DNA from 2 places in the Variovorax sp. YR750 genome. Region 2 is predicted to be linked to the other one. Evidence: predicted binding sites of a transcription regulator. Region 2 holds the regulator's gene; the other holds the start of a gene.
What was found. Region 2 encodes NrdR, which represses ribonucleotide reductase genes. Its sites were predicted from a motif close to CACNANATNTNGTG; they were not measured.

Region 1: a site for NrdR is predicted at 9,061-9,074, ahead of BMY35_RS08480 (ribonucleoside-diphosphate reductase subunit alpha). Genes of this name have one in related genera too.

The regions. Positions count from the first base shown of each region.
Region 1 is NZ_FOBJ01000003.1:421,722-437,445, forward strand. Features, by position in the region: gene BMY35_RS37600 (hypothetical protein) at 1-71, opposite strand, end outside; gene BMY35_RS08440 (RNA ligase family protein) at 85-981, shown strand; gene BMY35_RS08445 (AAA family ATPase) at 978-2,117, shown strand; gene ffh (signal recognition particle protein) at 2,203-3,591, opposite strand; gene BMY35_RS08455 (cytochrome C assembly family protein) at 3,707-4,522, shown strand; gene BMY35_RS08460 (PP0621 family protein) at 4,679-4,942, shown strand; gene BMY35_RS08465 (two-component system sensor histidine kinase NtrB) at 4,939-6,636, shown strand; gene BMY35_RS08470 (sigma-54-dependent transcriptional regulator) at 6,641-8,215, shown strand; gene ampD (1,6-anhydro-N-acetylmuramyl-L-alanine amidase AmpD) at 8,202-8,807, shown strand; gene BMY35_RS08480 (ribonucleoside-diphosphate reductase subunit alpha) at 9,157-12,075, shown strand; gene BMY35_RS08485 (ribonucleotide-diphosphate reductase subunit beta) at 12,269-13,519, shown strand; gene BMY35_RS08490 (histone H1-like DNA-binding protein) at 13,716-14,225, shown strand; gene BMY35_RS08495 (carbohydrate kinase family protein) at 14,331-15,233, opposite strand; gene BMY35_RS08500 (zinc-ribbon and DUF3426 domain-containing protein) at 15,298-15,724, opposite strand, start outside.
Region 2 is NZ_FOBJ01000009.1:241,563-257,286, reverse strand. Features, by position in the region: gene BMY35_RS20090 (GspH/FimT family pseudopilin) at 1-280, shown strand, start outside; gene pilV (type IV pilus modification protein PilV) at 280-822, shown strand; gene BMY35_RS20080 (PilW family protein) at 819-1,646, shown strand; gene BMY35_RS20075 (pilus assembly PilX family protein) at 1,685-2,335, shown strand; gene BMY35_RS20070 (pilus assembly protein) at 2,389-5,757, shown strand; gene BMY35_RS20065 (type IV pilin protein) at 5,768-6,229, shown strand; gene nrdR (transcriptional regulator NrdR) at 6,270-6,713, opposite strand; gene glyA (serine hydroxymethyltransferase) at 6,747-7,991, opposite strand; ZMP/ZTP riboswitch at 8,033-8,158, opposite strand; gene BMY35_RS20050 (lytic transglycosylase domain-containing protein) at 8,202-9,041, opposite strand; gene BMY35_RS20045 (DUF748 domain-containing protein) at 9,713-13,537, shown strand; gene BMY35_RS20040 (DUF349 domain-containing protein) at 13,756-15,724, shown strand, end outside.

The sequences.
Region 1 (15,724 bases), on a different contig from region 2:
CCGCTGACCGCAATCCGTTCCCCAGCTTCCAGCTTCGCTCCCGCACGTTGTCGGTTCTTCCTGGTTTCCATCCGGAGAACAAACGTGTTTCCTCTCTCTTCTCTTTCATCGATTCCGCTGCTCAAGTACCCGCGTACTGCGCACCTGGAAGACTCGCGGCTGCAGGCCGGCGACAGCGACGACGGCCAGACGCCGTTGTCGGAACTGCACGGCATGCACGTCGTCATCGAGGAAAAGCTCGATGGCGCCAACGCAGCCGTGTCGTTCACCTCGGCGGGCGAACTGCTGCTGCAGTCGCGCGGCCACTACCTCGCGGGCGGGGCCGGCGAGCGCCAGTTCAACCTGTTCAAGCACTGGGCCGCCGCTCATGAAGCGGCGCTGCTGGAGCGGCTCGAAGACCGCTACGTGATGTACGGCGAATGGTGCTTCGCCAAGCACAGCTGCTGGTACGACCGGCTGCCGGCCTTCTTCCTGGAGTTCGACATCTACGACCGGCAGTCGCAGTGCTTTCTCTCGACGCCGGCGCGGCACGCGCTGCTCGACGGCGGCCCGGTGCTGCCGGTGCCCGTGCTCTACGAGGGCGAAATACCGCGCCATGCAAAGGCTCTGCGCTCGCTCGTGCGGCCTTCGCTGGCGCGCAGCGCGGACTGGAAGACGGCCTTCGAGCAGGCCGTGACGCAGGAAGGCCAGCCGCTCGATCTCGTGCGGCAGCAGACCGATCTGTCGGACCTCGCCGAGGGCCTGTACCTCAAGACCGAATCGGACGGCCGGGTGACGGGCCGCTACAAGTGGGTGCGCCCGGATTTCGTCCAGACCATCCTCGATTCGGGCTCGCATCACAGCCGCCGGCCGGTGCTGCCGAACCAGCTCGCGCCGGGCGTGGACCTCTACGCGCCGGCGCCGCGGCTGACATGGCAGGACCTGGGCCTGCGCACCTTGCGCGATCCCGCCGAACTGGCAACCCAAGGGAGGCAGCGATGACATACGACGATCTGCGCTCCCTGGTGCCAGCTCCCGGCAAGGACACCGACTGGGCGCAATGCTGCGACCTGCTGCCGGCCCTGCTGCGCCTCGAGGAGACGCCGCAGGACCCGTACTACCACGCCGAAGGCAACGTCGGCATCCACACGCGCATGGTGCTCGACGCGCTCATGCAGGACGACCACTACCAGCGCGCCGATGCCGACGGCCGCTTCGTGCTGTTCATGGCCTGCCTGCTGCACGACATCGCCAAGCCCGACACCACCGTGATCGACGAGGCCAGCGGCCGCATCGGCCAGCCCGGCCATTCGCGCCGTGGCGCAGTCGACGTGCGCGTGCTGATGTGGAAGGCCCGCGTGCCTTTCGCGCTGCGCGAGGCGGTGTGCCGGATCATCGCGGTGCACCAGGTGCCCTTCCATGCCTTCGCCTCGCGCAAGGGCGTGCGGCCCGAGTGGCTGGTGCACAAGCTCTCGTGGGAGCTGAGCCTGCCCGACCTGTGCTGCGTGGCGCGCTGCGACATGCTGGGCCGCCACTACGAGAAGCGTGCTGACAGCATGGCCGACATCGCGCTCTTCGAGCAGTTGGCGCAGGAGGAAGGCTGCTGGGAAGGCCCGAGAAAGATGGCCGACGCCCATACGCGCCTGGCCTACTTCCGCGGCGCCGACACCAGCCCCGACTACGCGTTGTTCCAGAACGCGGGCTCGCAGGTGACGGTGATGTGCGGCCTGCCTGCCAGCGGCAAGAACCACTGGGTGGCGCAGCACCGCAAGGGCTGGCCGGTGGTGTCCTTCGACGATGCGCGCGCCGAACTGGGCCTGAAGCACGGCGAGAACGACGGGCTCGCTGCGCACCACGCGGTCGACCAGGCGAAGGCGCTGCTGCGCAGGCAGGAGCGCTTCGTCTGGAACGCCACGCACCTGAGCCAGCAGATGCGCACCAAGACGCTCGACCTGCTGTGGGCCTACCACGCGCATATCGAGCTGGTGTACCTCGAGGTGCCGCACGCGGAGCTGATGCGTCGCAACCGCGAGCGCGACACCACGCTGTCGAACGCGGGCATCGAGCGCATGCTGCATCGCTGGGAGCTGCCGGCGCCGGTCGAGGCGCACGAGACGGTCTACGAGGTATCGACCTGAAATGCAGACCTGAAAGACAGAAGGCCCGCCGGTTCATCCCGGCGGGCCTTCTTGCTTTGCTTATATATATGTGTGTGGCGTCCGATCAGAACGGCAGCTTGGGCCCGCCGGGGCCACCCATTCCGCCCATGCCCTTCATGCCGCCCATGCGCTTCATCATCTTCATGAGGCCGCCGCCCTTCATCTTCTTCATCATTCCCTGCATCTGCTCGAACTCGTTGAGCAGGCGGTTCACTTCCTGGACCTGAACACCGGCACCGGCGGCGATGCGGCGCTTGCGCGTGGCCTTCAGCAGCTCGGGCTTGCGACGCTCCAGCGGCGTCATGCTGTTGATGATGCCTTCCTTGCGGCGGATATCGCGCTCGGCGCGGCTCAGGTCGGCCTCGCTGGCCTTGGCGGCCATCTGCGTGGGCAACTTGTCCATCAGGCTGGAGAGGCCGCCCATCTGCTTCATCTGCTGCAGCTGGCCGAGGAAGTCGTTGAGGTCGAAGCCCGCGCCGCTCTTGACCTTGGCCGCGAGCTTCTGGGCCGCCGCCACGTCGACGCCGGCCGTGACCTGCTCGACCAGCGCGACGATGTCGCCCATGCCCAGGATGCGGCCCGCATGGCGCTCGGCGTCGAACACTTCGAGGCCGTCGATCTTCTCGCTCACGCCGGCGAACTTGATCGGCACGCCCGTCACCTGGCGCACCGACAGCGCCGCGCCGCCGCGCGAATCGCCGTCGGTCTTGGTCAGGATGATGCCGGTCAGCGGCAGCGCTTCCTTGAAGGCCTTGGCGGTGTTGACCGCGTCCTGGCCCTGCATGGCATCGACCACGAAGAGCGTTTCGACCGGGTCGAGCGCCGCGTGCAGCTGCTTGATTTCGGCCATCAGCACTTCGTCGATGGCCAGGCGGCCGGCCGTGTCGACCAGCAGCACGTCGAAGTAGTGGCGCTTGGCGTGGTCGAGCGCGGCGCGCGCGATGTCCAGCGGCTTCTGGTCGGGCGTGCTCGGGAACCACTCGGCGCCGGCCTGCTTGGTGACGGTCTTGAGCTGCTCGATGGCGGCGGGCCGGTACACGTCGCCCGACACGGTGAGCACCTTCTTCTTGCGCTTCTCGATCAGGTGCTTGGCGAGCTTGGCGGTGGTGGTGGTCTTGCCGGCGCCCTGCAGGCCGGCCATCAGGATCACCGCTGGCGGCTGGGCCGCGAGGTTGATGTCGGACACGCCCTCGCCCATGGTCGCGGCGAGTTCGCGGTTGACGATGCCCACCAGCGCCTGGCCCGGCTTGAGCGAGCCCAGCACTTCCTGGCCGAGCGCCTTTTCCTTCACGCGGGCGACGAAGTCGCGCACCACGGGCAGCGCCACGTCGGCTTCCAGCAGCGCCATGCGCACCTCGCGCAGCATGTCCTGCACGTTGCTTTCGGTGATGCGGGCCTGGCCGCTCATCGTCTTGACGAGGCGGGAGAACTTTTCTGTGAGGGCGGTGGCCATGAGGGGAATGCCTTGCTGCCCGCTGCGGTGCGGGCCGGATGAGAAGCCTGGGAGACGGGAAAGAACTTGAAGCCGGGCGCCGGGAACGCAAGAGCGAGACGCTAAACTCCGGCCGATGATTTTAGCGATCCCCTCCCCGCTCGGCGTGGCACTGGGCATCGCCACCGCGGTTGCCTACGGATTCGTAGCCGCCGCGGGCACCCGACTGAGCCGCCAATCGACCCAGTGGGCCCTGGGAATCGCATGGCTCCTGCATGCCGCCGCGCTGGGCCACGGCCTCATCGGCAGCCAGCCGCGCTTCGGTTTCGCCCCCGCGCTGTCGGTCACGGCATGGCTGGTGCTCACTGTCTACGCGGTCGAAAGCCGCATGTATCCCCAATTGAAGGTGCGGCGCGCGCTCGCCTGGCTGGGCGCGGCCGCCGTGCTGCTGGCCATCCTGTTTCCGGGCACGCCGCTGCATGTCACGGCCTCGCCGTGGCTGCCGCTGCACCTGGCGCTGGGCATCGCCTCGTATGGTCTCTTCGGCGCGGCCGTGGTGCATGCCTGGCTGATCACCCGCGCCGAAAAGCAGATCCGCCTGGCCGCTGCCGCCGAACCGCAGGGCGGCGTGCCACTGCTCACGCTCGAGCGGCTCACCTTCCGCTTCGTCACCGCGGGCTTCGTATTGCTCTCGGCCACGCTGCTGGCGGGCCTGCTGTTCAGCGAGCAGCTGTACGGCTCCGCCGGCCGCGCCTGGAAGTGGGACCACAAGACCATCTTCTCGGTGCTCGCCTGGATCACCTTCGCGATCCTGCTGATCGGCCGGGCCCGCTTCGGCTGGCGCGGCCGTACCGCGCGCCGCGTGCTCTACGCCGGCTCGGCGCTGCTGCTGCTGGCCTACGTGGGCTCACGCTTCGTGCTCGAAGTCGTCCTTGCGCGCCCTCCTGTATGAAACTCCCCCAGGCTCCGCGCACTGCGTGTCGCTTCGCCACCCCCCTCACCGGGAGCGACACCTGCGGCCCGGCAAAGCCGGCTCCGCGTTGTCCCTTGAACTGGCCATGCCGGTTCCATGGCGTGCAAGCGGCGGAAAGCGCAATGGCCAGTTGAAATGAAATACCTACTCGTCCTCGCGGTGCTATGGGTCGCGATCTGGCTCTGGCGCAAGAACCGGCGCGAAGAGATGCGCGACGCCATGCGCGAGCGCGCGGCCAAGGCGCAGGAACAACAGCAGCGCACGGCGGCCGGCACGCCGCAGGCCATGGTGCGCTGCGCCCACTGCGGGCTGCACCTGCCCGCGACCGAGGCCATCGCCGGACCCGGCGGCGCGGTCTACTGCAGCACCGCGCACCGCGAAGCCGCAGCAAGGCAATGAGCTCCCCGATCTGGTCGCGCGGCGAGCCGGTCACCGACTGGGACGTGCTCGACCAGGGCCCCGGCGAAACCACGGCGCTGGGCCGGCTCTGGCGCGGCTTCATGGGCGCGCGCTGCTTCGTCGCGCTGGTGCTGATGCTGCTGCAGGGCGTGGCCTTCGCAATCGGGCAGACGATGCAGCCGGCGGCCATCGCCACCTCGGCGCTGTATCTGGCCACGGCCTGGCTGGGCATGCGCTACACGCGCTTCCAGCCGCCGATCCGCGGCTTCACCACCCTGTGGCTGCTGACCATCGGCATCGACCTGGCGGCCTTCACCGCCTTGCAGGTGCTGCAGGGCGGCAACGTCAACTACACGCCGCTGTTCGCGCTGCCGGTGCTCATGAGCGCGGTGCTGGGCACCATGATCGTGAGCCTTGGCACCTCCGCCACCGTCACGCTGCTGCTGCTCGCCGACGCGGGCTGGCACTGGCTGCAGCAGTCGGGCGACTCGTCGCCGCGTTTCGTGCAGGCGGCGCTCACCGGCACCGGCTTCTTCGTGGTGGCGCTGCTCGCGCACGAGATGGCGCGCCGGCTGGCCCGCGAGGAGGCCGTGGCGCAGCGCAACCGCAGCAGCGCGCAGATGCAGGCACAGGTCAACGACCTGGTGATCGAGACGCTGAGCGAAGGCGTGCTGGTGATCGATGCCGAGGGCCTGGTGCATGCGGCCAACCCGGCAGCCGACGCCATCCTCGGCCAGGGGCTGGCGAAGCTGACGCTGCCGTTCCCGCTGCATGCCCAACCCGCCTGGCATGCGCTTGCGGCGCTGGCGCGGCAGACCTTCGCGCGGCGAGCGCCGCAGTCGGAAGAAATCCCGGTGGCGCAGGCGCGCGGCGCGGCGCGCGAGGTGCGCGTGCGCACGCGGCTCACACCCACCAGCGAGAAGCGCGCGGACAGCCTTTGCGTGATGTTCCTGCAGGACCTGCGCGAGCTCGAGGCCCGCATCCGCACCGAGAAGCTGGCGGCGATGGGCCGCATGTCGGCGGCCGTGGCGCACGAGATCCGCAACCCGCTGGCCGCCATCACGCAGGCCAGCGCGCTGCTCAACGAGGACCTGACCGACCCGGCCCACCGCAAGCTCACGAGCATGGTGCAGCACAACGCCCAGCGCCTCGCGCGCATCGTGGACGACGTGCTCGACGTTTCCCGCGCGCGCCAGCAGCGCGTGCTGTCGCTGGGCGAGCAGCTGGTGCTCGACCCGGCCGTGCAGGTGCTGGCCGAGGAATGGGTGCGCCAGACCCAGCGCAAGGGCGTGCTGGTGTCGCTCGACGCGCCCAACTGCGACGTGCGCTTCGACGCCGAGCACCTGCGCCGCCTGATCGTGAACCTGCTGGACAACGCCTCGCGCTACGCCAGCACGCGCGAGGGCGCGATCCAGGTGCTGACCGCGCAGCAGCGAAGCGGCAGCAGCCGCCCGAGCCTGATGGTGTGGAGCGACGGCGCGCCGCTGGAGCCGGCGGTGCAGCGGCACCTGTTCGAGCCCTTCTTTTCTTCCGAGAGCCGCTCCAGCGGGCTCGGCCTGTTCCTCTGCCGCGAACTGTGCCGGCGGCACGGCGCCACCATCGGCTACGAGCGGCGCGCGCTGGTGCCGGGCGGGCCCGAGGGCAACGAATTCTTCGTCAGCTTCGCCGCCAGCGAAAACCGGCTGACACAATAGCGCCGTGAGCACCCCGACCTCCTCTTCCACCCAGCGACCGGCGCAGATCCTGGTCATCGACGACGAGCCCGACCTGCGCACGCTCTACGAGCTGACGCTGCTGCGCGAGGGCTATCGCGTCGAGGCGGCGGGCAGCGTGTCCGAAGCCTGGCAGCACCTGGAGGCCGGCCGCTTCGACGCGGTGATCACCGACATGCGGCTGCCCGACGGGCAGGGCATGGAGATCATCCACCGCATCCAGAAGGACCAGCGCAGCGAGCGCTGCGTGGTGATGACGGCCTACGGCTCGGCCGAGAACGCGGTCGAGGCGCTGAAGGCCGGCGCCTTCGACTACCTCACGAAGCCGGTCGACCTGAAGCAGTTCCGCGCGGTCGTGGCCTCCGCAGTGCAGGCGCGGACGGCGCCGCAGCCGGTGGTCAAGCCCGCGCAGGCGGCGCCTGCGAACACCGGCAACGCGGCAAGCGAGGCAGCGCCGGTCACTTCCGGCACCGGCATCGCCGCGCTCGACCGCCTCGTGGGCGAATCGGAGCCGATGCGGCTCGTCAAGTCGCGCATCGCCAAGGTGGCACGCGGCATGGCACCGGTGCTGGTGCGCGGCGAATCAGGCACCGGCAAGGAACTGGTTGCGCGCGCGGTGCATGCCTGCAGCCAGCGCAGCGAAGGCCCCTTCGTCGCGGTGAACTGCGGCGCGATTCCCGAGAACCTGCTCGAGGCCGAGTTCTTCGGCGCGAAGAAGGGCTCCTACACCGGCTCGTCGCAGGACCGCGACGGCTACTTCCAGGCCGCGCGCGGCGGCACGCTCTTTCTCGACGAGATCGGCGACCTGCCGCTGGCCATGCAGTCGAAGCTGCTGCGCGCGATCCAGGAGCGCAGCGTGCGCTCGATCGGCTCGACTCAGGAAGACGCCGTCGACGTGCGCATCGTCAGCGCCACTCATAAAGACCTGCACTCCGAAGTGCAGGCCGGCCGCTTCCGCCAGGATCTTTTCTACCGCCTCAACGTGATCGAGATCGCGGTGCCCGCGCTGCGCGACCGCCGCGAGGACCTGCCCGCGCTGTGCAACGCGCTGCTCTCTCGCATCGCGCAGGACGGCGGGCTGCCGGTGCCACACCTGTCGGACGACCTGCTGCGCCGCCTCGCGCAGCATCCGCTGAACGGCAACGTGCGCGAACTCGAGAACCTGCTGCACCGCGCGGTGGCGCTGAACGACGGCGACGAGCTGCACCTCGACCTGATGGGTGGCTTCACGGCCGCGGCCGAAGCAGCGGCATCCGCGCCGGCTCCGCTCTCTCCCGCTGCCGACGCGCCCGTCGTCCCCGCGGCTGCGCTGCCGATCGCCGCACCGGTCGCGCCTGCGAAGGTCGCGCCCCCGCCGCTGCCCTCCGACCTGCAGGCCTACCTCGACCAGCAGGAGCGCGAGATCCTCGTGCGCGCGCTGCACGAGAGCGGCTTCAATCGCACAGCGGCCGCCGCGCGGCTCGGCATGAGCCTGCGCCAGATCCGCTACCGCATCGCGCGGCTGGGCATCACCACGCCCAACGGTGACGACGGCGCGAGCAGCAGCCATGCCGACGACTGAAGAAGCCCGAGCCGAAGACGGACTCTGGCAGGCCGGCTGGTACCGCTTCGCGAAGGCCCTGCCCTCGCCCAACTTCGGGCCCCGGCCGCAAGGCGCGCAGATCGACCTCATCGTGCTGCACTCGATCAGCCTGCCGCCCGGCGAATACGGCGGCGACGCGGTGCAGCGGCTCTTCACCAACCGGCTCGACTGGGATGCGCATCCCTATTTCCAGTCGATCCGCGGGCTGGAGGTTTCGTCGCATTTCTACGTGCGGCGCAACGGCGAGCTCTGGCAGTTCGTGAGCTGCGACGACCGCGCGTGGCATGCCGGCGTGTCGTCGTGGCGCGGCCGCGGCAACTGCAACGACGACTCCATCGGCATCGAGCTCGAGGGCCTCGAAGGCCAGCTCTTCGAGGAGCCGCAATACGAGACGCTCGCGAGCCTGTGCGCCGCCATCGCACAGCGATTTCCGGTCGCCCACGTCGCCGGGCACGAGCACATCGCGCCGGGCCGCAAGCAAGACCCGGGCGCGGGCTTCGACTGGCGTCTGCTGCGCGAACAACTGGGCTGGAATCCACAGATGTTCCCTGAGCAGGTCAGGCAGCTCTAATTTTTTCAATCGCGCGACGCCTCGCGATGCGCCGTTCCCGCGGCGCAACAATGCGAAAATCGCAAACGCGCGATGCAGCAACCATGCGCCCTGCAGGCCCAAATCGGCCTGCAAGCCACGCCCCATGCGGGTTGCGTGACCATAGGCCAGTATTCACGCGGCATCTTCGCCCGTGGCCTATTGCGGAAGTAATACCGGCAATCCGTGTATCCATTGGAAAACGCTACATCTAGTGGGTTGTATGCCCCCTGCACCCTAGATATAGTGTCCTCCGTCCGGTCCCGTACACCGGTGCGGCGCTGGAACAGGTGCCGCCATCCAACAAGAATTGCCAACCGAGAGGAAGCGAATGCAAACAGCCCTGAACCCCCAATCGACCCCGCGTGCCGTTCCCTCGACGCCACCGCAACAGCAGCGAGACACTGCTGGCTCTCCCTCCGGCCAGAACCTGGCCCACTACCAGATCATCCGCCGCAACGGCGCCGTCGTTCCCTTCGAGCCGAACAAGATCGCCATCGCGATGATGAAGGCCTTCCTGGCCGTGCACGGCACCCAGGGCGCGGCCTCGGCCAGCGTGCGCGAGACGGTCGACACGCTCACGCAGGGCGTGATCCGCGCGCTGGTGCGTTCGCGTCCGGGCGGCGGCACCTTCCACATCGAGGACGTGCAGGACCAGGTCGAGCTCGGCCTGATGCGCGGCGGCCATCATGAGATCGCCCGCGCCTACGTGCTGTACCGCGAGCGCCGCACCCAGGAGCGCTCGAAGCAGGGCGAGCAGGAAGTGCCGGCCGCGCCCGCGCTGCACGTGCTGGACAACGGCGAGCTGGTCGCTCTCGACCTGAACGAGCTCAAGGGCCTGATCGAATCCGCCTGCACGGGCCTGGGCGACAGCATCACGGCCGCGCCCATCGTCGCCGAGACGATGCGCAACCTGTACGACGGCGTGCCGCTCGACGAGGTCTACAAGGCCTCCATCCTCGCTGCCCGCACGCTGATCGAGAAGGACCCCGACTACACCTTCGCCACCGCGCGCCTGCTGCTGCACACGATCTTCAAGGAGATCATCGGCCGCGAAGTGCTGCCCGCCGACCGCGCCACCGCCTACGCCGACTACTTCCCGCAGTTCATCAAGAAGGGCGTGGACAACGACCTGCTCGACGAGAAGCTGCTGCAGTACGACCTGGCCCGCCTGGGCGCGGCCCTGAAGCCCGAGCGCGACAACCAGTTCGACTACCTCGGCCTGCAGACCCTGTACGACCGCTACTTCCTGCACGTGCGCAAGACCCGCATCGAGCTGCCGCAGGCCTTCTTCATGCGCGTGGCCATGGGCCTGTCGCTCAATGAGATCGACCGCGAAGCGCGCGCCATCGAGTTCTACGAAGTGCTGTCGTCGTTCGACTTCATGTCGAGCACGCCGACGCTGTTCAACGCCGGCACGCTGCGCTCGCAGCTGTCGAGCTGCTACCTGACGACCGTGCCCGACGACCTGGACGGCATCTACGAGTCGATCAAGGAAAACGCGCTGCTGTCGAAGTTCGCCGGCGGCCTGGGCAACGACTGGACCCGCGTTCGCGCGCTGGGCAGCCACATCAAGGGCACGAACGGCGAATCGCAGGGCGTGGTGCCGTTCCTGAAGGTGGTGAACGACACGGCCGTGGCCGTGAACCAGGGCGGCAAGCGCAAGGGCGCCGTCTGCACGTACCTCGAAACCTGGCACCTCGACATCGAGGAGTTCCTGGAGCTGCGCAAGAACACCGGCGACGACCGCCGCCGCACGCACGACATGAACACCGCCAACTGGATCCCCGACCTGTTCATGCGCCGCGTGATGGAAAAGGGCACCTGGACGCTGTTCTCGCCTTCGAACGTGCCTGACCTGCACGACCTGTTCGGCGCCGACTTCGAAAAGGCCTACGTCGCCTACGAAGAGAAGGCTGCCCGCGGCGAGATCAAGCCGAGCCGCACCATCCAGGCGACCGACCTGTGGCGCAAGATGCTCACGATGCTGTTCGAGACCGGCCACCCCTGGATCACGTTCAAGGACGCCTGCAACGTGCGCTCGCCGCAGCAGCACGCCGGCGTGGTGCACTCGTCGAACCTCTGCACCGAGATCACGCTGAACACCAGCGACACCGAAACCGCCGTGTGCAACCTGGGCTCGGTGAACCTGCTGCAGCACCTGAAGGACGGCAAGGTCGACCAGGAGAAGCTGAAGAAGACCGTGTCGACCGCGATGCGCATGCTCGACAACGTGATCGACATCAACTACTACGCCGTGAAGAAGGCGCGCGACTCGAACCTGCGCCACCGTCCGGTCGGCCTGGGCCTGATGGGCTTCCAGGACGCGCTGTACGAGCTGCGCATTCCCTACGCCTCGCAGGAAGCCGTGCAGTTCGCCGACGAGTCGATGGAAGCCATCTGCTACCACGCCTACTGGGCATCGACCGAGCTGGCCAAGGAACGCGGCAAGTACTCGAGCTACAAGGGCTCGCTGTGGGACAAGGGCATCCTGCCGATCGACTCGCTCGATCTGCTGGAAAAGGAACGCGGCGGCTACGTCGAGGTCGACCGCTCGGCCACCCTCGACTGGGACGCGCTGCGCTCGAAGATCAAGGCCGACGGCATGCGCAATTCGAACTGCGTGGCCATCGCCCCGACCGCGACCATCTCGAACATCATCGGCGTGGACGCCTCGATCGAGCCCTGCTTCGGCAACCTCTCGGTCAAGTCGAACCTGTCGGGCGAATTCACCGTGATCAACCACTACCTGGTGCGCGACCTGAAGCGCCTGGGCCTGTGGGACGACGTGATGGTGATGGACCTGAAGCACTTCGATGGCTCGCTGCGCCCCATCGACCGCGTGCCGCAGGACGTGAAGGCGCTCTACGCCACCGCGTTCGAGATCGAGACCACCTGGCTGGTGGAAGCCGCCGCGCGTCGCCAGAAGTGGATCGACCAGGCGCAGTCGCTGAACATCTACATGGCCGGCGCATCGGGCAAGAAGCTCGACGACACCTACAAGCTCGCATGGCTGCGCGGCCTGAAGACCACCTACTACCTGCGCACGCAGAGCGCGACGCACGCCGAGAAGTCGACGGTGCAGTCGGGCCGCCTCAACGCGGTGTCGTCGGGCAGCGGCGACGCACCCTCGGGCATGAGCGCACTCGAAGCAGCAGCGGCTGCAGCGAAGGCTCAGATGAGCGCGATTCCCGCTACCGACATCGCGTTCTGCGGCGTGGACGATCCGACCTGCGAAGCGTGCCAATAAACGCGTCGATGCTCGCGACAGTCAGTCAGTGAGGTGCATGCGAAAAATCGCGCGACGTTCATTCAATGAAGCCATCGACTGACATCGCGCGATGCATGCGAGCAACATAACAACCACATAAATGGCGTGCGATGTGAACGGGCACTTTGCAACTCACATCGTTACTCCGATAATTTGAGCATTGGATTTTTCTATGTTGACCTGGGACGAAGAAGTCAAGCCCTCCTTACCAAAGGATATGCAACAAGGTTTGCAGCACCACAACGCATCGACCAGCGGCTTGCCCGCAGGCCGTTCGGTGGACGCTCCGACTTCGTCGATCGCGCAACCCGCACTCCGCACATTCAGCACGCTCGATGACGGCGCTGCAGTGCGCCCGGTTGCAGCGGCAGCAGCAACGCCTGCCGCCACCACCACCCAATCCACCCAGCGCGTCAAGGCTTCCGACAAGCGCATCATCAACGGCCAGACCGACGTCAACCAGCTGGTGCCGTTCAAGTACAAGTGGGCGTGGGAGAAGTACCTCGCCACCTGCGCCAACCACTGGATGCCGCAGGAAGTGAACATGACGCGCGACATCGCGCTGTGGAAAGATCCGAACGGCCTGAGCGAAGACGAGCGCCGCATCGTCAAGCGCAACCTCGGCTTCTTCGTGACCGCCGACTCGCTGGCCGCCAACAACATCGTGCTGGGCACCTACCGCCACATCACGGCCCCCGAATGCCGCCAGTTCCTGCTGCGCCAGGCCTTCGAGGAAGCGATCCACACGCACGCGTACCAGTACATCGTCGAGTCGCTCGGCCTGGACGAGAGCGAGATCTTCAACGCCTACAACGAAGTGCCGTCGATCCGCGAGAAGGACCAGTTCCTGATCCCGTTCATCGACGCCATCAGCGACCCCAACTTCAAGACCGGCACGCCCGAGGCCGACCAGAAGCTGCTCAAGTCGCTCATCGTGTTCGCCTGCCTGATGGAAGGCCTCTTCTTCTACGTCGGCTTCACGCAGATCCTCGCGCTGGGCCGCCAGAACAAGATGACCGGCGCCGCCGAGCAGTACCAGTACATCCTGCGCGACGAGTCGATGCACTGCAATTTCGGCATCGACCTGATCAACCAGCTCAAGCTCGAGAACCCCGGCCTCTGGACGGCAGAGTTCAAGGCGGAGATCAAGGCGCTCTTCCTGCGCGCCGTCGAGCTCGAATACAAATACGCCGAAGACACCATGCCCCGTGGCGTGCTCGGCATGAACGCCTCCATGTTCAAGGGCTACCTGCGCTACATCGCCAACCGGCGTGCACAGCAGATCGGCCTCGAAACGCTCTTCCCGAACGAAGAAAATCCGTTCCCGTGGATGAGCGAAATGATTGACCTGAAGAAAGAGCGCAATTTCTTCGAAACCCGCGTGATCGAATACCAGTCGGGTGGCGCGCTCTCCTGGGATTGAATCTTTCGACAAGAATTAATGAATTCAAGAATTGCCCTTGCCACCGATCGCGCCGAAGAGCGCGGCATGGACGAGGGCTCAGGTGTTCATGGTGCTGGAGCAAAGATTCCAACACCATGAATCGCTTCACGTTACCCAACGTGCGTGGAGTGCTTCAATAGGTTGATTTTTTCAACTTGATCAAGGAGAAATAGAAATGGCAACTGCAAAGAAAGCTCCGGCTAAGAAAGCCGCTGCAAAGAAGGCTCCGGCAAAGAAGGCCGTGGCCGCCAAGAAGGCTCCTGCCAAGAAGGTAGCCGCCAAGAAGGCACCGGCCAAGAAGGTCGCTGCCAAGAAGGCTCCTGCCAAGAAGGTAGCAGCGAAGAAGGCAGCACCGGCCAAGAAGGCCGCTGCCAAGAAGGCTCCGGCGAAGAAGGCCGTAGCGAAGAAGGCGCCTGCGAAGAAGGCTGCTGCCAAGAAGGCCCCGGCGAAGAAGGCCGCTGCCAAGAAGGCGCCTGCGAAGAAGGCTGCTGCCAAGAAGGCCCCTGCCAAAAAGGCTGCGGCCAAGAAAGCCGCGAAAAAGCCTGCTGCCAAGAAGCCTGCTGCGAAGAAGGCTCCCAAGGCCGCTGCCCCTGCCAAGGCTGCCGCCGTAGCGCCTGCCCCTGCGGCGCAAACGACGCTGAATCCCCAGGCAGCCTGGCCGTTCCCCACGGCCAGCAAGCCCTGAGCTTCTCAGCGGCCTTGAAGGCAAAAAGCCCGGCACCTCACGGTGCCGGGCTTTTTTTATTCCCTCATCGCCCCAGCCTCGCCGGGACGCTGGTGGAAAGAAGTATCAGAGACCCAGCGCCTTGCGATCGATCTCGTAGTTCTGCGGGCCACGCTGCGCGATCTTGATCGCACCCACCTTGTTGCCCAGCGCCGCGCATTGCGCGAGCGACCAACCCTTTTCCAGCCCGAAGAGCAGCGCGCCGCGCCATGCGTCGCCGCAGCCCGTGGGCTCGACGACCTCGGTGGCCACCACGCCCGGCACGTGCTCGCGCTTGCCGTTCGTCCACACTTCGCAGCCCTCGGCCGCCAGCGTGACCACCAGGCCGCGCACGCGCTTCGAGATCTCGGCCAGGCTCCAGCCGGTGCGCTGCGACAGCATCTTGCCTTCGTAGTCGTTCACCACCACCCAGCTCGCGAGCTCGACGAAATGGCGCAGCGCCTCGCCGTCGAACATCGGCAGGCCCTGGCCCGGATCGAACACGAAGGGAATGCCGGCGGCGGCGAACTGCTCCGCGTGCTGCAGCATGGCGTCGCGGCCATCGGGCGCGATGATGCCGAGCTTGATGTCGTCGCGCGCCGCCACCTTGGTGATGTGCGCCTGCTGCATCGCGCCGGGGTGGAAGGCGGTGATCTGGTTGTTGTCGACGTCGCTCATGATCATCGCCTGCGCGGTGAAGGTGTCGTCGAGCTGGCGCACGAACTCCGTGCTGATGCCCAGCGAGCGCATGCGCTCGAGGTACGTGGCGCCGTCGCTGCCGAGCGTGGCCATGGGTAGCGCGGCGCCGCCCAGCGCATTGAGGCTGTATGCGATGTTGCCCGCGCAGCCGCCGAAGTCACGGCGTAGCGTCGGCACCAGGAAAGACACATTGAGGATGTGCAGCTGGTCCGGAAGGATCTGGTCGGCGAACCGGCCCTCGAAAGTCATGATGGTGTCGAATGCGAGGGAACCGCAAATCACTGCTGCCATGGTTAGCCGTTGGTTGTGTTGAGTGGATGAAAACGAGAGGGACGCATGCGTGCACGCGCCCCGCTCAGGGATAGAAAGCCTCGACGCGATAACCCGCGACAGGCGGTAGTGCCGCCGCTTCGGAGGCAGACAGGGAGAGAGGCAGCGAGGCAGCGCGATCGGCGCGCGCAGCCAGCACCGCCGGGGCACCGTAGTCCGCCGGCATCAGCACGCGACGCACCACGGCGCGCTCCTGCGTGTCGAGCAGCGAGAGTTCGACGGCCGGCATCGCAAGCGGCACGGTGGCGCCGTTGCGCAGGGTGAAGCTCAGGCGGTAGTCGTTGCCGCCGCTCTTCTCGCGCGCGAAGGCCGCGCCTTCGATCACGATGTCGCCGATCTGGCGCAGCGCGCCGAGTTCGCAGCCCGTGTACTGGCACAGCGCCGCCAGCGCGGGCCGCAGGTTGGGCTGGCGCGCGACGATGCCGTCGCGCTCGTGGTGGATGATCTGCAGG
Region 2 (15,724 bases):
GCGCGCGGAGTGCCGGGGCCGGGACTGGAGCTGCGGCTGGGACACGCTGGTTGCAAGCGGAAGCACCAGCGAAACCCTCAAGCGGCAGGACCCCGACGGTCGGGTCGCGATCGAGAAGAACACGGGCGGCGCCATGTCGTTCGACGCGATGGGCTATTCGACAGGCGCGACCAGCTTCGGCTTTCGCCCGTCGGACAGCGACAGCTCGCCCAATGCCGTCGCGGTGTGCCTGTCGCTCGGCGGGCGCGTCAAGCTGGTGAAGGGGGGCGGATCGTGCTGATGCCGGGCGCTTCCACCCGCCGGCCGGGCGGCGCGCAGGCGGGCTTCTCGATGATCGAGGCCCTGGTGGCGCTTCTCGTGCTCTCGCTAGGACTGCTGGCACTGGCCGGCTTCCAGATCCGCGTGCTGACCGACAGCGTCGGCGCGAGCAACCAGAACATCGCCATGCAACTGGCCGGCGACATGGCCGACCGCATCAGGGCCAATCCCGTAGCCGGTGCCTCAACGGCCAGCCCCTACGTGGCCGACTGGTCGCCTGCGGATGAGGACGAGCCGAAGCCCTCGTGCGTGAGCGCCGGTGCCAGCTGCAATGCCGCCGAGCTTGCGGCGCACGACCTGTGGAGCTGGAAGCACGCGGTGGCGGCTGCGCTGCCCGGCGGTCTGGCCGACGTGCAGGGCAGGGCGGCAGCCGGCGGCATGCTGTTCATGCACATTGCCTGGGACGAACCGGCGGTGCTCAATCCGATCGCCCCCGCCCCCGGTTGGCAGTGCCCCACGGGCAAGGCCTGTCTCGAAGTCTCCGTCGCGGTGCCGCAGCCATGAGCCGCAAGTCGATCGCGCCCGCGTCGCGGCAGGCGGGCTTCACGCTGGTCGAGTTCCTGGTCGCGTTGATCATCGGCATGCTCGTCGTGCTGGCCGCCATCGCGACCATGCTCGGCACGCGCAGTACCGCCATGACGGGCGACGACGTCAATGCGCTCAACCAGTCGTCGGCCCTGGCGTTCAGACTGCTGGGGCAGCAGATCCGGCAGGCCGGATACATCCCCATCGATGCCACCGAGCCGCTGTACTACTTCAGCGTCAGCCCCGGCAAGGGCACCAATCTCACGGGCGAGCCGGCCTTCTTCGCGATCCGGGGCGTGGAGTCTCCCGGCGGTGCGGAGAACGACAGGCTCAAGCTCGGCTACGCGCCGAACCCCGACTACTTCAAGGACTGCCTGGGGCAGGAGCCCGGGCGTGCATCGGGCGGCGGGTACGACGCAGCCGACCCTGCCGCGTCGGGCAATGCGAGGCTGATCACCAGCGAGTTCTCGGTGGACAACAAGGGCGTGCTCAGGTGCCGCGGCAGCGGCAATGCGACGCCGCAGCCGGTCATCGACGGCGTCGAGCGTTTCGACGTGATGTATGGCGTCAATGCGAAGGCCGGGAGCCAGCAGGTGGTGCGCTACGTGACGGCCGACGACGTCGCGGACTTCAACAGCGTTCGCACGGTGCGCATCTGTCTTCAGCTCGTCGGTACCTCGAAGAGCAACCCCGGCGGCAGCCATACCGACTGCAACGGGGAGTCGCGCACAGGCAGCGACGGCAGGCTGCGGCGCGTCTACACGGCGGTGTTCTCGCTGCGCAACGACCTGGGGGCGCTATGAGATCGAGATCGCTCCGCGGTCCTGCTGGCGAGCGCCCGGTGCAGCACGGCTTTTCGCTCTTCATCGTGATGATCATGCTGCTGCTCGCGGCGCTGCTGGTGATCGGCGGCGCGCGAACGGCCCAGTTGCTCGAATCGGTGGCGGGCAATCAGCGCGAATACCAGCGCGCCTTCGAGGCGGCCGAAGCCGCACTGCTGGATGCGGAGCGCGACATCCGGCAGCTGGCCTTCGATTCCGCGAGCAAGACCTATGTGGCGTGCGCGGCGCTTGCCGCATCGCGCTGCCGCAAGGCTGAAGACGGCCGCGTCTTCCCCGACCGCGACACCGGCTGGGTGACCGCCTACATGAACGACGGGGCCGACAGCTGTGCGCGAGGCATCTGCTACTTCTCCGCGCTCGATTCGGTGGCGGCCGCCTCCGGCAGCGAGGCCTACCGGTTCTGGACCCGCGATGCGTACAGGGACGGGCACGCGTCCTATGGGCAGTTCACCGGAGCCCCCGATGCAGGCAGCCCGGCGCTGATCGGTGCCAGGTACTGGATCGAGGTGATCGACCGAAGGAACAGCAAATACCCGCTCTACCGGATCACCGCGGTCGCGACCGGCGCGCGCTCGCCGAGCCTGACGGGCGGCACGCGGGTCGAACTGCAGGCGTCCTTCGACCCGGACCCGGTCAGAGGGGTGAATTGAGCATGGCGGGAGGGATACATATGAGCATCACCGGAATTTCGAAGAGGACCGCCGTGTGCGGACTTGTTTTGGCACAGTCCATCGGCTGCGCCGCGCCGTATCCACTGGCGCAGGTGCCGCGCAACACCGCGGTCAAGGAGCCGGCGCCCAACGTGATCGTGTCGGTCGACAACTCGGGCAGCATGGATTTTTCATCGCGTGCATCCGATGGAAATAGCTCGGTCGCCGGAATCCCCTCTCGAATGGAAGCGCTGAAGGCCGCCTTGAGAGAGAACTTCGCGGAGGCCAACATTCCCAACGACCGGATCCGCCTTGCCTGGCAGGCGATGAACGTCGACAGCCGCAACAGCAACGACAACAACTGTGTCGGCTTCTTCGGGGACACCTCGCCAGGCCGCTACCGGGCGGGCAAATGCCGTATCGGAGGCGGCAGCAATGCGAACCTGATGCGTTCGCTGGACGGCGCGCATCGCGCCAATTTCATGGCCTGGGTCGATTTGCTGGTTCCTTACGGCGGAACGCCCCTGCACGCCATGATGACCCGCGCCGGCGAATACATGAAGACCACCGGCAGGTACAGCCCGTATTCGGACGATCCGGGAGTGGAGGGGGCCGCGACGTCGGGTTGCCGCAGGTCCTTCCACATATTCATGACGGATGGCGACTACAACCTCTTCGGATTCAACCAGGATCCCAATGAACTCAACATGCCGGCCATCGGCAACGAGGACGGGACGCGCCGCGTCCTGCCCGACTCCGTGGCCTATGTGCCGCGCGCGCCCTACAAGGACAACGTTGGCGCCGTCCACGATGTTGCCAACTGGAGCAAGGATGCGTGGTGGGGCAACTGGACGCCCAAGACCGAATACCGCCCAACCCTGGCCGACATGGCCTTCCATTACTGGGCCAGCGACCTGCAGCCGGGTATTCCGAACAATATTCGGAAGATCGTTGCCGAGGTCGGCACCGTGGCGGTCGGTTCGGAGGCAGTCCCCGAGTACTGGAATCCGAAGAACGATCCGGCCGGCTGGCAGCACCTGACGACCTACACCATCGGATTCGGCGCTGCCTCTTCGTGGGCGGGCGTTCCCGTAATTTCGTCGGGGGCTGCACAGCCCACCTACAGCGGCGACTATGCGCGGTTGGTCGACGGCACGGTCGCATGGGCGGACCCGTTGGCGAGCACGCTGGGGATGCAAGCCTGGAATACTTTCAACGGTGGCAGCGGGTACTACCAGGAGAAATCTTCCAACGCCGCCGCCGTGCGCATGGACCTGTGGCACGCCGCGCTCAACAGCCGCGGCACCTTCACGCCGGCCTCGAACGCCCGGGCGCTCGACAGCGCCTTCAAATCGATCCTCGGACAGATCATGACCGACACGCGCCTTCCGCTGACCTCCATCGCCGCCAGCGGCTCCAGGGTGTCGACAGGCACGACCGTCTACCAGGCCGGCTACGACTCCGCAGACTGGTCGGGCACGCTCACCGCCACGAGGTTCGGCGCCGACGGCAGGCTGGCATCCTCGTCCGTCTGGTCTGCGCGCGATCTGCTCGACGCGCGCATGGCGACGCCGGGAGCGCACGGCAGCGATCGCAAGGTGCTCAGCTTTTCGGGCACGACCGCGGCAACGGCCACCCGTGCCGCGACCAGCGGCTCCGGCGTGCCGTTCCGATGGAGCCGCTTGAGCAACGCGCAAAAGGATGCGCTCAAGGGCAGCACCGACACCGACACGGCAAGCACGGCGCTGGGTCAGGGCGTGCTCGACTTCGTTCGCGGCGACCGCAGCAACGAGGGCACCGGCCTGGGATTGCGCAAGCGCGCTCACGTGCTCGGCGACATCGTGGGCTCCGGCGTCTGGTACGCCGGAAAGCCCAGGAGCGGCTTCACCAACGACGCCTACGCCAGGTTCGCAGCGAGCGTTGCCCGTGCGCCGATGGTCTACGTCGGCGCCAACGACGGCATGCTGCACGCCTTCAACGCGTCGACCGGCAGGGAAGAGTTCGCCTATGTGCCCGAAGGCCTCTTCGGCACGGCCGAAGCGCCGGGGCTCAAGCGGCTCAGCGAGGGCGCCTACTCGCACAGGTACTACGTCGACGGCAGCGCCTTCGTGGCGGACATCTACATGGGCAGCAGCGGGGCGACAACCGCCGCCAGGGTCACGGACGCCGAGAAGGCGGCGCAGTGGAGGTCCCTGCTCGTGGGCACGCTGGGAGCGGGCGGCAAGGGCTACTTCGTGCTCGATGTCACCAGGCCCGAAAACATCGAGGAGAGCCAGGCGGCCAGGGTGGCGCTGATCGACACGACCGCGCTTGTCGACGAGGACCTTGGCCATCAGTTCCAGCAACCCGCGCTCGATTCCTTCTCCGGGCGAGCGCTGCAGGTGGCGCCGCTGAACAACGAGCGCAAGGCCGTGATCCTGGGCAACGGCTACAACAGCAAGAGCGAGAAGGCCGTGCTGTGGATCCAGTATCTCGACGGCGACAAGGCGATCCTGAAGATTCCTGCGCCCGCCATGCAGAGGGTCGGTACCGGCAATGGCCTGTCCGCGCCGCGCCCGGTGGATCGTGACGGCGACGGCAAGGTCGATCTCGTCTACGCCGGAGACCTGCTCGGCAACCTCTGGAAATTCGACCTGAGCAACTCCGACAGCCGCAAGTGGAAAGCCACCATGGGCCCGGTCGCCCCGAAACGTTCGACCGCTGCCGCATCCAGCCTCGACAACAAGCCGCTGTTCGCGGCCGGAGCCGCGCAGCCGATCACGGCGGCGCCGGTGGTCGTCGGGCATCCGCGTGGCGGCTACATGGTGGTTTTCGGCACCGGGCGGCTGTTCGCCTCCAGCGACGAAGGCTCGACCGCCGACCAGTACCTGTACGGCATCTGGGACCCGGCCAACGGAAACACCGGCACCGCGACGTTGACCGACCTCGTGGCGCAGACCATCGGCGCCACTCCTGTCGAGGAAGCCGATGTCGCATTGCGCACCGTCTCCCGCAGAGGCGTGAGCTACACCGGCTCCGACGCCAGGCGCGGCTGGCACCTGAAGCTGCCGACGGCAGGGGAGCGCATCGTCTATCCCGGTGACGTGCTGGGTAGTGGTGTCGGGCTGTTCTCGACCACCATTCCCGGCTCGAGCAGCAATTCGATCGATTGCACTGCCGGCACGGGCGACGACGGCTGGTCGCTGGTGGTCGACTTCTTCAGCGGCTCGGCCCCCGAGGGCATCGCCTACACCAGCTCCGGAGCGGTGGGGGCCTATCTGGGTTTCCGGAATCGCTCGGGCAGGGACGACATCGTCTTCGAGCCGCAGGACCGCGAAAAAGGCAAGGACGTGATCTGCAATGCCGCCGGCGACTGCAAGACGCCGAAGCGGCCGGACATCGTGCGCCGCTTCGGCTGGCGCAGCCTGATCTCGACGAACTGAAGGCCGAACCATGAAAAAGCACCCAAGGCCACAGGCTGGCAAGCGGACGTACTCGCGCGGCTTCACCCTGATCGAACTCATGGTCGTGGTGGTCGTGATCGGCATCCTCGCCGCCATCGCCTATCCGAGCTACACGCGTTATGTGCTGCGGGCCAAGCGGGCCGACGCGAAGCAGCAACTACTGCAGGCTGCGCAATGGACCGAGCGCTACCTGACTGCCAATGGCGGATATCCGCCCGCCAGCGTCGCGCTGCCGGCGGGGCTGAGCCGGTCGCCGTCGTCAGGCTCGGCCAGCTATGTCATCAGCTACGGCACGAGGACCGCGACCGCCTACACCCTGCGAGCCGTGCCGCAAGGAGCGTCGAGCGGCGATGAATGCGGAACGCTCACGGTGAACCAGCAGGGCGTCAAGCTGGCGGCCGGCCACGTCAGCGCCTCGGATGCGCTGGTGCAGCTCTGCTGGAACCGCTGAACGCGGGCAGGAAGATGAAGGGTGAGGGGGAGGGCGCGGCTCAGATGTCGCGCAGCAGCTGCCTGAACTCGTCCACGTCCTCGAAGCTGCGGTAGACCGAGGCGAAGCGCACGTAGGCGACCTTGTCGAGCTTCTTGAGTTCGCGCATGACGAGTTCGCCGACCTTCGTCGAGTCGATTTCGCGCAGGCCGCTGGCCAGCAGCTTCTGCTCGATGCGCAGCAGGGCGTTGTCGATCTGCTCGATGCTCACGGGGCGCTTGCGCAGCGCCAGCATCATGGAGGCACGCACCTTGGTCGAGTCGAAGTCGGCGCGGCTGCCATCCTTCTTCACGACCACGGGAAAGTTGACGTCGGGCCGCTCGTAGGTGGTGAAGCGCTTGTCGCAGGCGCTGCACTGGCGGCGCCTGCGGACGAAGTCGGCGTCTTCCGAAACGCGGGTCTCGACGACCTGCGTTTCAAGATGGCCGCAAAAGGGGCATTTCATGCGGCCACGTCTTCTTCTACTGTCTGGAAAGAATCAGCGGTAGACAGGGAAGCGGCTCGTCAGGGCGTGAACCTTGGCGCGCACGGCTTCGATGTTCGCCGCGTCGCGCGGGTTCTCGAGCACGTCGGCAACCAGGTTCGCGGTGATGCGGGCCTCTTCGTCCTTGAAGCCGCGGGTGGTCATGGCGGGGGTGCCGATACGCACGCCGCTGGTGACCATCGGCTTTTCCGGGTCGTTGGGGATCGCGTTCTTGTTGATCGTCATGTGGGCGCTGCCCAGCACGGCTTCGGCTTCCTTGCCGGTGATGCCCTTGGCGCGCAGGTCGACCAGCATCACGTGGCTTTCGGTACGTCCGCTCACGATGCGCAGGCCGCGCTGCGTGAGGGTCTCCGCCACGATCTGGGCGTTCTTGACCACCTGCTGCTGGTAGGTCTTGAACTCGGGCGACATCGCTTCCTTGAAGGCGACGGCCTTGGCGGCGATCACGTGCATCAGCGGGCCGCCTTGCAGGCCCGGGAAGATCGCGCTGTTGATGGCCTTCTCGTGCTGCGACTTCATCAGGATGATGCCGCCGCGCGGGCCGCGCAGGCTCTTGTGGGTGGTGGAGGTGACCACGTCGGCATGCGGCACAGGGTTGGGGTACACGCCCGCGGCCACGAGGCCGGCGTAGTGTGCGATGTCGACCATGAAGATCGCGCCGACGTCCTTGGCCACCTTGGCGAAGCGCTCGAAATCGATGCGCAGCGAGTAGGCCGATGCGCCCGCGATGATCAGCTTGGGCATGTGCTCATGCGCCTTGCGCTCCATCGCGTCGTAGTCGATCTCTTCCTTCTCGTTCAGGCCGTAGCTCACGACGTTGAACCACTTGCCGCTCATGTTCAGCGGCATGCCGTGGGTCAGGTGGCCGCCTTCGGCAAGGCTCATGCCCATGATGGTGTCGCCGGGCTTCAGGAAGGCAAGCATCACGGCCTCGTTGGCCGAGGCGCCGCAGTGCGGCTGCACGTTGGCGGCGTCGGCGCCGAAGATCTGCTTGATGCGGTCGATGGCCAGCTGCTCGGCCACGTCGACGTGCTCGCAGCCGCCGTAGTAGCGCTTGCCCGGATAGCCTTCGGCGTACTTGTTGGTGAGCTGCGAGCCCTGGGCTGCCATGACGGCCGGCGAGGCGTAGTTCTCGCTGGCGATCAGCTCGATGTGGTGTTCCTGGCGCGCGTTTTCGGCTTGAATCGCAGCCCAGATTTCGGGATCGGTCTGTTCGACCAGGATATTGCGTTGGTACATGGCAGTCCTTTGAAGACGAGGTCCTTGTTCTTCAACCAAACAAGGGCTGCCCAGGCGAACGGCTGAACGCCTGTTGTGGCCAGGCGGCACGCTTCCCAGTGGTATTCCACGTCAGCGCGTGGCACCTTGTTCGGGTGCTGCGCCTATCGCCAGTCGCGTACCGGCCGAGTGTAGCTCAGGAGCCCACACCCAGACCGCAATGTTCCTTCTTCAGGAAACGGAAGAAAGCAGGGCCACCTTGGCCGGCTCGGAGCCTTCCTCGCGCTTGGCCGGAGGCACCGCCACGGGGATGGGCTGCGGGCGCACGGTCGGCGGCGTGACCGTCGACGGCGCGCGGCCGTTGGCCACCTGCAGCAGGCGCTCGTGCTCGGCCATCACCTTGGCGGCATAGCCGCCGTCGTCCTCGAGGTTGGCCGCGCCCACGTAGTAGCGCAGGCCGCCTTCGAGGGAGCCGGCGCGCGCGATGCATTCCTGCAGCACCTTCACGCCGACGCGCATGTTGGTCACGGGGTCGAACGCGGTGAGCGTGCCGCCCGCGCTCTCGTACTTGTCGCCGTGCACGCGGGTCATGACCTGCATCAGGCCCTGCGCGCCGACCTGGCTCTGGGCGAAGGGGTTGAAGCTGGATTCGACGGCCATGATCGCGAGGATCAGCGTCGGGTCGATCTTGGTGCGCTTGCCGATGCCATAGGCCTCGGCCACCAGCACGCTCAGCGGCTCGGCGGCCACGCGGTACTTCTTGCTCAGCCAGTAGGCCACGGCGGCCTGCTGCTTGGGCAGGTCGGCGGGGCTCGCAGCCGTGGTGCGCTCGATGGCAGTCGGCTCGAGGTCGGTGGCTTCGGGCGCGGGCTTGCGCGACTGCAGCCAGCCCATCAGCTCCTCTTCGCCGGTCTTGCGCAGGTCGGGCCGCGCCACCAGGGCGAGGGCCGCGAACACGATGGCCAGACCGACCAGTGCGAACCCGTTGTGGGTTATTTCAAAAAAGCCGTCTGCCACGTCGGACACGAAAGTCCGTAGCCCGCGGGCCGTGACATCAAACGCCTTGTTCATCGCTCTTCCTTTCTGTGCGGCACCCGAGTCGCAACGCCATGGAAGGCGAGGGATGAAGGCGGCGGCGCTTGGATTGGTACGAATCAGGCTCCGCGCATGGAGTGAAGGGTTGGTTGGGAGCGCGGCGGCCTGATCAAGCCGGGGGAATTCGGCAGCGGATTCAGGTGGCCCCTCTGCGTCGGGCAGTCAGGGCAGCGCGGATTCTAGCGTGGCTAAATACCCGGTCAAGCATAAGTATTTGTTTTCTTATGCTAATAGATGTTTAAAAAATTGGCTCCCGTAGAGGCGTTTAGGCTTACGGGAAATCCCTTTGTAAAACACGTTTGCAATCGGAGGGAGCGACGCCTAATCTGGACGGGCCTGGCTTTTCAGGCGTTCTTCCGAGGCCCGGGAAACCCGAGGTGCAAGTCCGAGGGTTCAGCGGTCGAGGAGTCACGGTGGCAATCTCTTGCTGCCAGCACGGCGGGAACCATTGACTTCCGGTCGCGCGAATCGATGGCATGGGTTTTGTGCCCGCCATCAAGCCCGGTGACAAGACATTCCGTCGACTCACCGGGCTTTCTTCATCTGGGAGATCCGATGAAGGCCTTTCTCCGGTAATTCTTCCGGGACGGGGCCTGCGTCCTTTCTGCGTACGTAGCGTTGGCGCATGTTTGCGGCACACTCCAGCGATGGACGTAGCTACGATCAAACAGAACAAATGGGTGCGGCGTGGGATCGTCGCGTTGCTGGCGCTACTTGCTTTCTGGGTCATCGCCTGGCTGGCCGTTCCGCCGATCGCCAAGAGCCAGCTCCAGAAGATCGCGAGCGAAAAGCTCGGCCGGCAGGTAACAGTCGGCAAGATCGACTTCAAACCCTGGACCCTCGAACTCGCGCTGAACGACCTGCGCATCGCCACCGCCGACGGCAGCAAGCCGCAGGTGGCCATCAATCGCATCTATGCCGACGCGGAGCTGCAATCGATCTTCCGCCTTGCGCCGGTGATCGACGCCGTCACCATCGACGGCCCGGCCATCCTGCTCACGCACCTGGCGGACGGCAAGTACGACATCGACGACATCCTGGCCAAGCTCTCGGCCGGCCCGCCGCCCGACCCGAACGCCAAGCCTGCGCGCTTTGCCATCTACAACATCGCGATCAATGGCGGCTCCGTCGACTTCGACGACCAGACCGTCAAGCGCAAGCACGAGCTGCGCGACTTCGTGCTCAAGGTGCCTTTCCTGAGCAACCTGGATTCCAAGCGCGACATCAATACGGAGCCCAAGCTCGCCTTCGCGCTCAACGGCAGCAAGTTCGATTCGGCCGCCTTCACAACGCCTTTCGCCGACAACCGCAAGACCGACGCCCATGTGCAGTTCAAGGGGCTCGACCTCGCGCCTTACCTCGGCTACATCCCCGGCGGCCTGCCGGTGAAGCTGCAGGCGGGCAGCCTCGATGCCGACCTGAAGATCGGCTTCGAGCAGGGCGCGACCACCGGCCTGAAGATCACCGGCACGGTCGAGGCCCACACCACCAAGGTCGCCGACGCGCGCGGCCGCGACCTGCTGGCCTTCGAGTCGCTCAAGCTGGCGCTGGCCGACGTGCGGCCGCTGGAGTCGGTGTTCCACCTGAGCGAGGTGGCCCTGGCCAATCCGCAGCTCGCCGTGGCCCGCGACGCGGCCGGCAAGCTCAACCTGCTCGCGACCGACCCGGCTACCGGAGCAGCCGAGAAGGTCGCCTCGCCACCAATCGCGGCAGCGAGCGCGCCGGCGGCAGGCAAGCCCGCGCCGAAGCCGGCGCTGAAGGTGCAGGTGGACAAGGTGGCACTGAACGGCGGGCGCATCGGCTGGCGCGACGAAACCGTCAACCCCGCGGCGGCGGTCGACCTGACCGACCTAGGCATCAATGTCGCGGGCGTCACCTGGCCGATGGAGAAGCCGGCCGAATTCAGCGGCAGTACCGCCATTGCCGGCGCCTCGCTCAAGTTCAAGGGCAACGCCACCGACAAGGTGGCCGACGTGCAGACCGAGGTCGACGCGCTGCCGCTGTCGCTGGCTGCCCCCTACCTGGCGCAGAGCCTGGAGCCCACGCTCGACGGCAAGCTCAGCGGCCAGATCGACATCGCCTGGGCCCAGCCCGACCTGAAGTTCAAGGCCCGCCGCCTGTCCGCCGACGGGCTGGCGCTGACCCAGGGCAAGACTGCCCTGGCCAGCGTCGGGCGTTTCGAGCTGGTCGACGCCGAGGCCGACATGACGAAGCACACGCTGAACGTGGCCTCGTTCACCGCGACCAACCCCAAGGTGCGCGTGGAGCGCGACAGCGAGAAGCGCTGGATGTTCGAGCGCTGGCTCAAGACGCCGGCCGGCGGCGGCACGAAGGAAGCCGAGGCCAAGGTCGCCGCGCCCAAGCCCGCGGCCGCCGAAACGCCGCAGCCGGGCGCCAACACCAAGCCCTGGGCGCTGACCATCGGCACGCTGGCGGTCGACAACGGCGCGCTTTCCTATTCGGACAAGGCCAGCGCGACACCGGTGACGGTCGAAGTCACGGCCTTCAAGCTGCATGCCCAGAAGCTCGCGCCCGAAACCAGCACGACCTCGCCGCTGGAGGTTTCGGGCCGTATCGGCTCCGGACGCTCTGAACCGGGCCGCTTCGACTACAAGGGCAACATCGTGCTCAAGCCGCTCGCGGCCGAGGGCAGGGTGGAGGTGGTGTCGTTCCCCGCGCATACCTTCAAGGCCTACTACGCCGATGCGCTCAACGTCGACATCCGCCGCGCCTTCGCGAGCTATCGCGGCACGGTGCGCTACGCGACCTCGCCTGCGGGCATGAGCGTCAAGCTGTCCGGCGACACGGCGCTCGACGACTTCCGCGCCAACAGCGTCTCGCTGACCCAGTCGCCCGGCTTCGACCGCAACAACAACCAGCTGCTGAGCTGGAAGACCCTGAGCCTGCGCGGCCTGCAGGTCAGCATGGCGCCCAACGCGCCCCCGAACGTGGACGTGCGCGAAACCACGCTCACCGACTTCTTCGCCCGCGTGATCGTCGACCCCACCGGCCGCCTCAACCTGCTGAGCCTGACCAAGAAGGGCGAGGCCGAAGCGACCGCAGCCGCCGCGGCTGCCGGCGAGGCCAGCACCCGCAAGGGGCCGGGCGGAACGACCACCACGACGACTGCCCGGGCGACGGCACAGCGGCCCGCCGGCCGCGCGGTGTCGGCGGAAGAAATGGTCGGCGGAGCGCCCGAGCCCGCCAAGCCGGCGGCCACCGTCGCGGCGGCACCCGCACCAGCGGCGACCGACGCAGGGCCAGCGCCGGTCATCAACTTCGGCCCGATGAGCCTGGTCAACGGCAAGATCGACTTCACCGACCTGTTCGTCAAGCCCAACTACTCGGCCGACCTGAGCGAGCTGACCGGCAAGCTCAGTTCCTTCTCGTCGAACCCGCCCAAGGGCGAGAGCGGCCGGCCCGCGCTGGCCGACCTCGAGCTGCGCGGCAAGGCCCAGCAGACCGCGGCGCTGGAAATCACCGGCAAGCTCAATCCGCTGGCCAAGCCGCTCGAACTCGACATCACGGCCAAGATGCGCGACCTCGATCTGGCGCCGTTGTCGCCGTACTCGGTGCGCTACGCCGGCCATGGCATCGAGCGCGGCAAGATGAGCATGGACGTCAACTACAAGGTCGCGCCCGATGGCCAGCTGACGGCAACCAACAAGCTGGTGCTCAACCAGCTGCAGTTCGGCGACGAGGTGGCCGGCTCCACCAACAGCCTGCCCGTGAAGCTGGCCGTGGCGCTGCTGGCCGACCGCAACGGCGTGATCGATGTCGACCTGCCGCTCAGCGGCTCGCTCAACGATCCGCAGTTCAGCGTCGGCCCGCTGATCTGGAAGGCCGTGGTCAATCTGGTCGTGAAGGCCGTGACCGCGCCGTTCAGCCTGCTCACGGGCGGCCTGGGCGGCGGCAGCGGCGAATCGAGCGCCATCACCTTCGAGCCCGGCGGTTCCGAACTCAGTGCTTCCGCCAAGGAAAGCCTCGACAAGGTCGCCAAGGCGCTGACCGACCGGCCCACGCTGCAGATGACCGTGGTCGGCACCTCCAGCCTCGAGAAGGAGCGCGACGCCTACCAGCGCCAGCGCGTGCGCCAGCTCGCCTACGCCGAGAAGCGCCGCGTTGCGGTGCGCGGCGGCCAGACCGGCACCGACGTGCCGCCCGTCACCGACGCCGAATACCCCGAACTGCTGACCGCCGTTTACAAGCGCGCTGACATCACCAAGCCGCGCAACATGGTCGGCCTGGCCAAAGACCTGCCGCTGCAGGACATGGAAAAGCTGCTGTTCGCCAGCGTGCCGGTCGACGAGGAGTCGATGCGCCAGCTCGCCGTCGAGCGTGGAGCGGCCGTGCGCGACTACCTGCTCTCGAAGAAGCTGCCGAGCGAGCGGCTCTTCCTGGGCGCGGTGCGTACCAGCGCCAGCGGCAGCGACTGGAAGCCGGGCGCCGAGCTCAGCCTGACCATGAAGTAACCCGATACCGAACGGGCGGGAGCGATCGGGCCCGCCGACTTGGTTTTTTCCTCCGGCTTGCTATATATGTAGTCCGTCGGCTCCACCACCCACGACCCCGCGCGCGTCTCCGTTTCGGTACGGATTTCTGCGGGCGACCGCAAGTGGGTGAAAATGTCGATGTGCGCCGGCCTTTGCCGGCGCCTTCGCTTTCTCTACCAAGACAACGATTTCGCGCAGTGACCTCTACTTCTTCCAAGCCACACGACATTCAGGCCCTCGACACGCTCACCGGCGGCGCCTTCACCGCGCCGACTTCCGGCGAGCGCGCCGCGCGCATCCGCGACTGGCTCGCGGGCAACCCGGCGCCCGAGCAGATGCAGGAAGTCTTCAAGGAACTGAGCGGTCGTGACAAGGGCGCCGCGCGCCTGCTGCGCGAAAAGCTCGACGAACTCAAGCGCGCCAAGGGCCAGGAGGCGATTGCCGCCGAATGGGCACAGAAGGCGGAAGCCCTCGTCGCCCAGTCCAAGCTCAACATCGCCGACGCGCTCGCCTGGCAGCGCGACGCCGCCAAGGCTGGCGCTCCGCTGTCGCGCGAGCCGCTGGCCGGCCTGAAGCTCAAGCTGTCCGAGCGCGTCAAGGGCATCGAAGACCTGCAGCATCGCGCGCAGGTACACCGCGAGGCTGCCGTGCTGCTGGCGCAGCGCTTCGAAGTGCTGTCCACCAAGGGCTGGCAGGATGCCCAGGTCGCCGAGGAATCGCTGCGCGCCGACGTGACGCACTGGCAGCAGCAGGCGGCCGAGATCGTCGCCGATACCAACTGGAGCAGCCTCGACGCCAAGTTCGCGCCGCAGCTCGAATCCTCCAAGTCGCAGCTGCTGGTGGTGTCCGACGCCTTCCACAGCGCGCTGGCGCAGGCTGTTGCAGCCGCTGCCGATGCCGCGGCACCGCTGCCGCCCGTGCCCGTGTGGGCCGACGAACTGCGCGCCGCGCGTGGCGAGGTCGTGGCGCCCAAGCCCGCTGCTCCCGCCCGTCCGGCTGCCCCCAAGGTCGACCCGGCCGTGCGTGCCGCCGCCCAGGACGCCGTTCAGGCCGCGCTGACCAAGCTCGAGCAGGAAACCGCCGAAGGCCACGGCAAGGCCAGCGCCGGCGCGGCCGCCGCGCTGCGCGCCGTGCTCAAGGAGCATGGCAAGCTGGTCGAGGCACCGCTCGAAGCCCGCGTGCATGCCGCGCTGGTGGCTGCCGGCGAACTCGAAGGCTGGCAGCGCTGGAGCGCCGACAAGGTTCGCGAAGACCTCGTCGCCAAGGCCGAGGGGCTGCTCAAGCGTCCCGAAGGCCAGGCCCTCGGCGGCCGCAAGATGCAGGAAACGCTGCGCTCCCTGCGCGACCAGTGGAAGCAGGCCGACCAGGGCGGCGTGCCCAACCATGCGCTCTGGAAGCGCTTCGACGAAGCCTGCAACGAAGCCCACAAGGTGGTCGAGGCCTGGCTCGAGAAGGTCCGCGCCGATGCGGCCGAGCACCGCGCCCTGCGCGTCGCGCTGATCGAGGAGGTCAAGGGCTGGGCTGCCGAGCATGCCGGCGCTACCGACCTGAAGGCGCACAACCGCGCGCTGCACCAGTTCGCCGACCGCTGGCGCGACGCCGGCCACGTGGGCGAGAAGGTGTTCGCCGAACTGCAGCCGCTGTGGAACGAAGCCTTCGGTGCCGCCCGTGCGCCGTTCGAGACGGCGCAGAAGGCCAGCGTCGAACGCCGCCAGGCCATGATCGCCGAGGCGACCGAGCTCGGCGCGCAGTCGGTGCTGCGCATCGACGCCGTCAAGGCGCTGCAGCAGCGTTGGCAGGCTGAGGCGCAGAGCGTGCCGCTCGATCGCCGCCATGAACAGAAGCTGTGGGACGCCTTCCGCGCGCCCATCGACGAAGCCTTCAACCGCAAGACCGCCGAGCGCGAGAAGGCGTCGGCCGCGATGAACGCGCACGACCGCCACGTGCTCGAGGCATCCAAGGCGCTCGACGCGGCCAACGCCGGCGGCGATGCGCAGAAGATCCGCGCGGCCATTGCCGGCCTCGAAGCCGCGCTGCGTGGCGAGGTGCCGCCGCCCGCACCGAAGGCCGACGGCCCGTCGGTCGGCGCGACCGAGGTCGTGGCGCCGGGGCAGGCAGCCGCCGAATTCAGTGAAAGCGCCGAACAGGCGCCCAGCCCGAGCGACG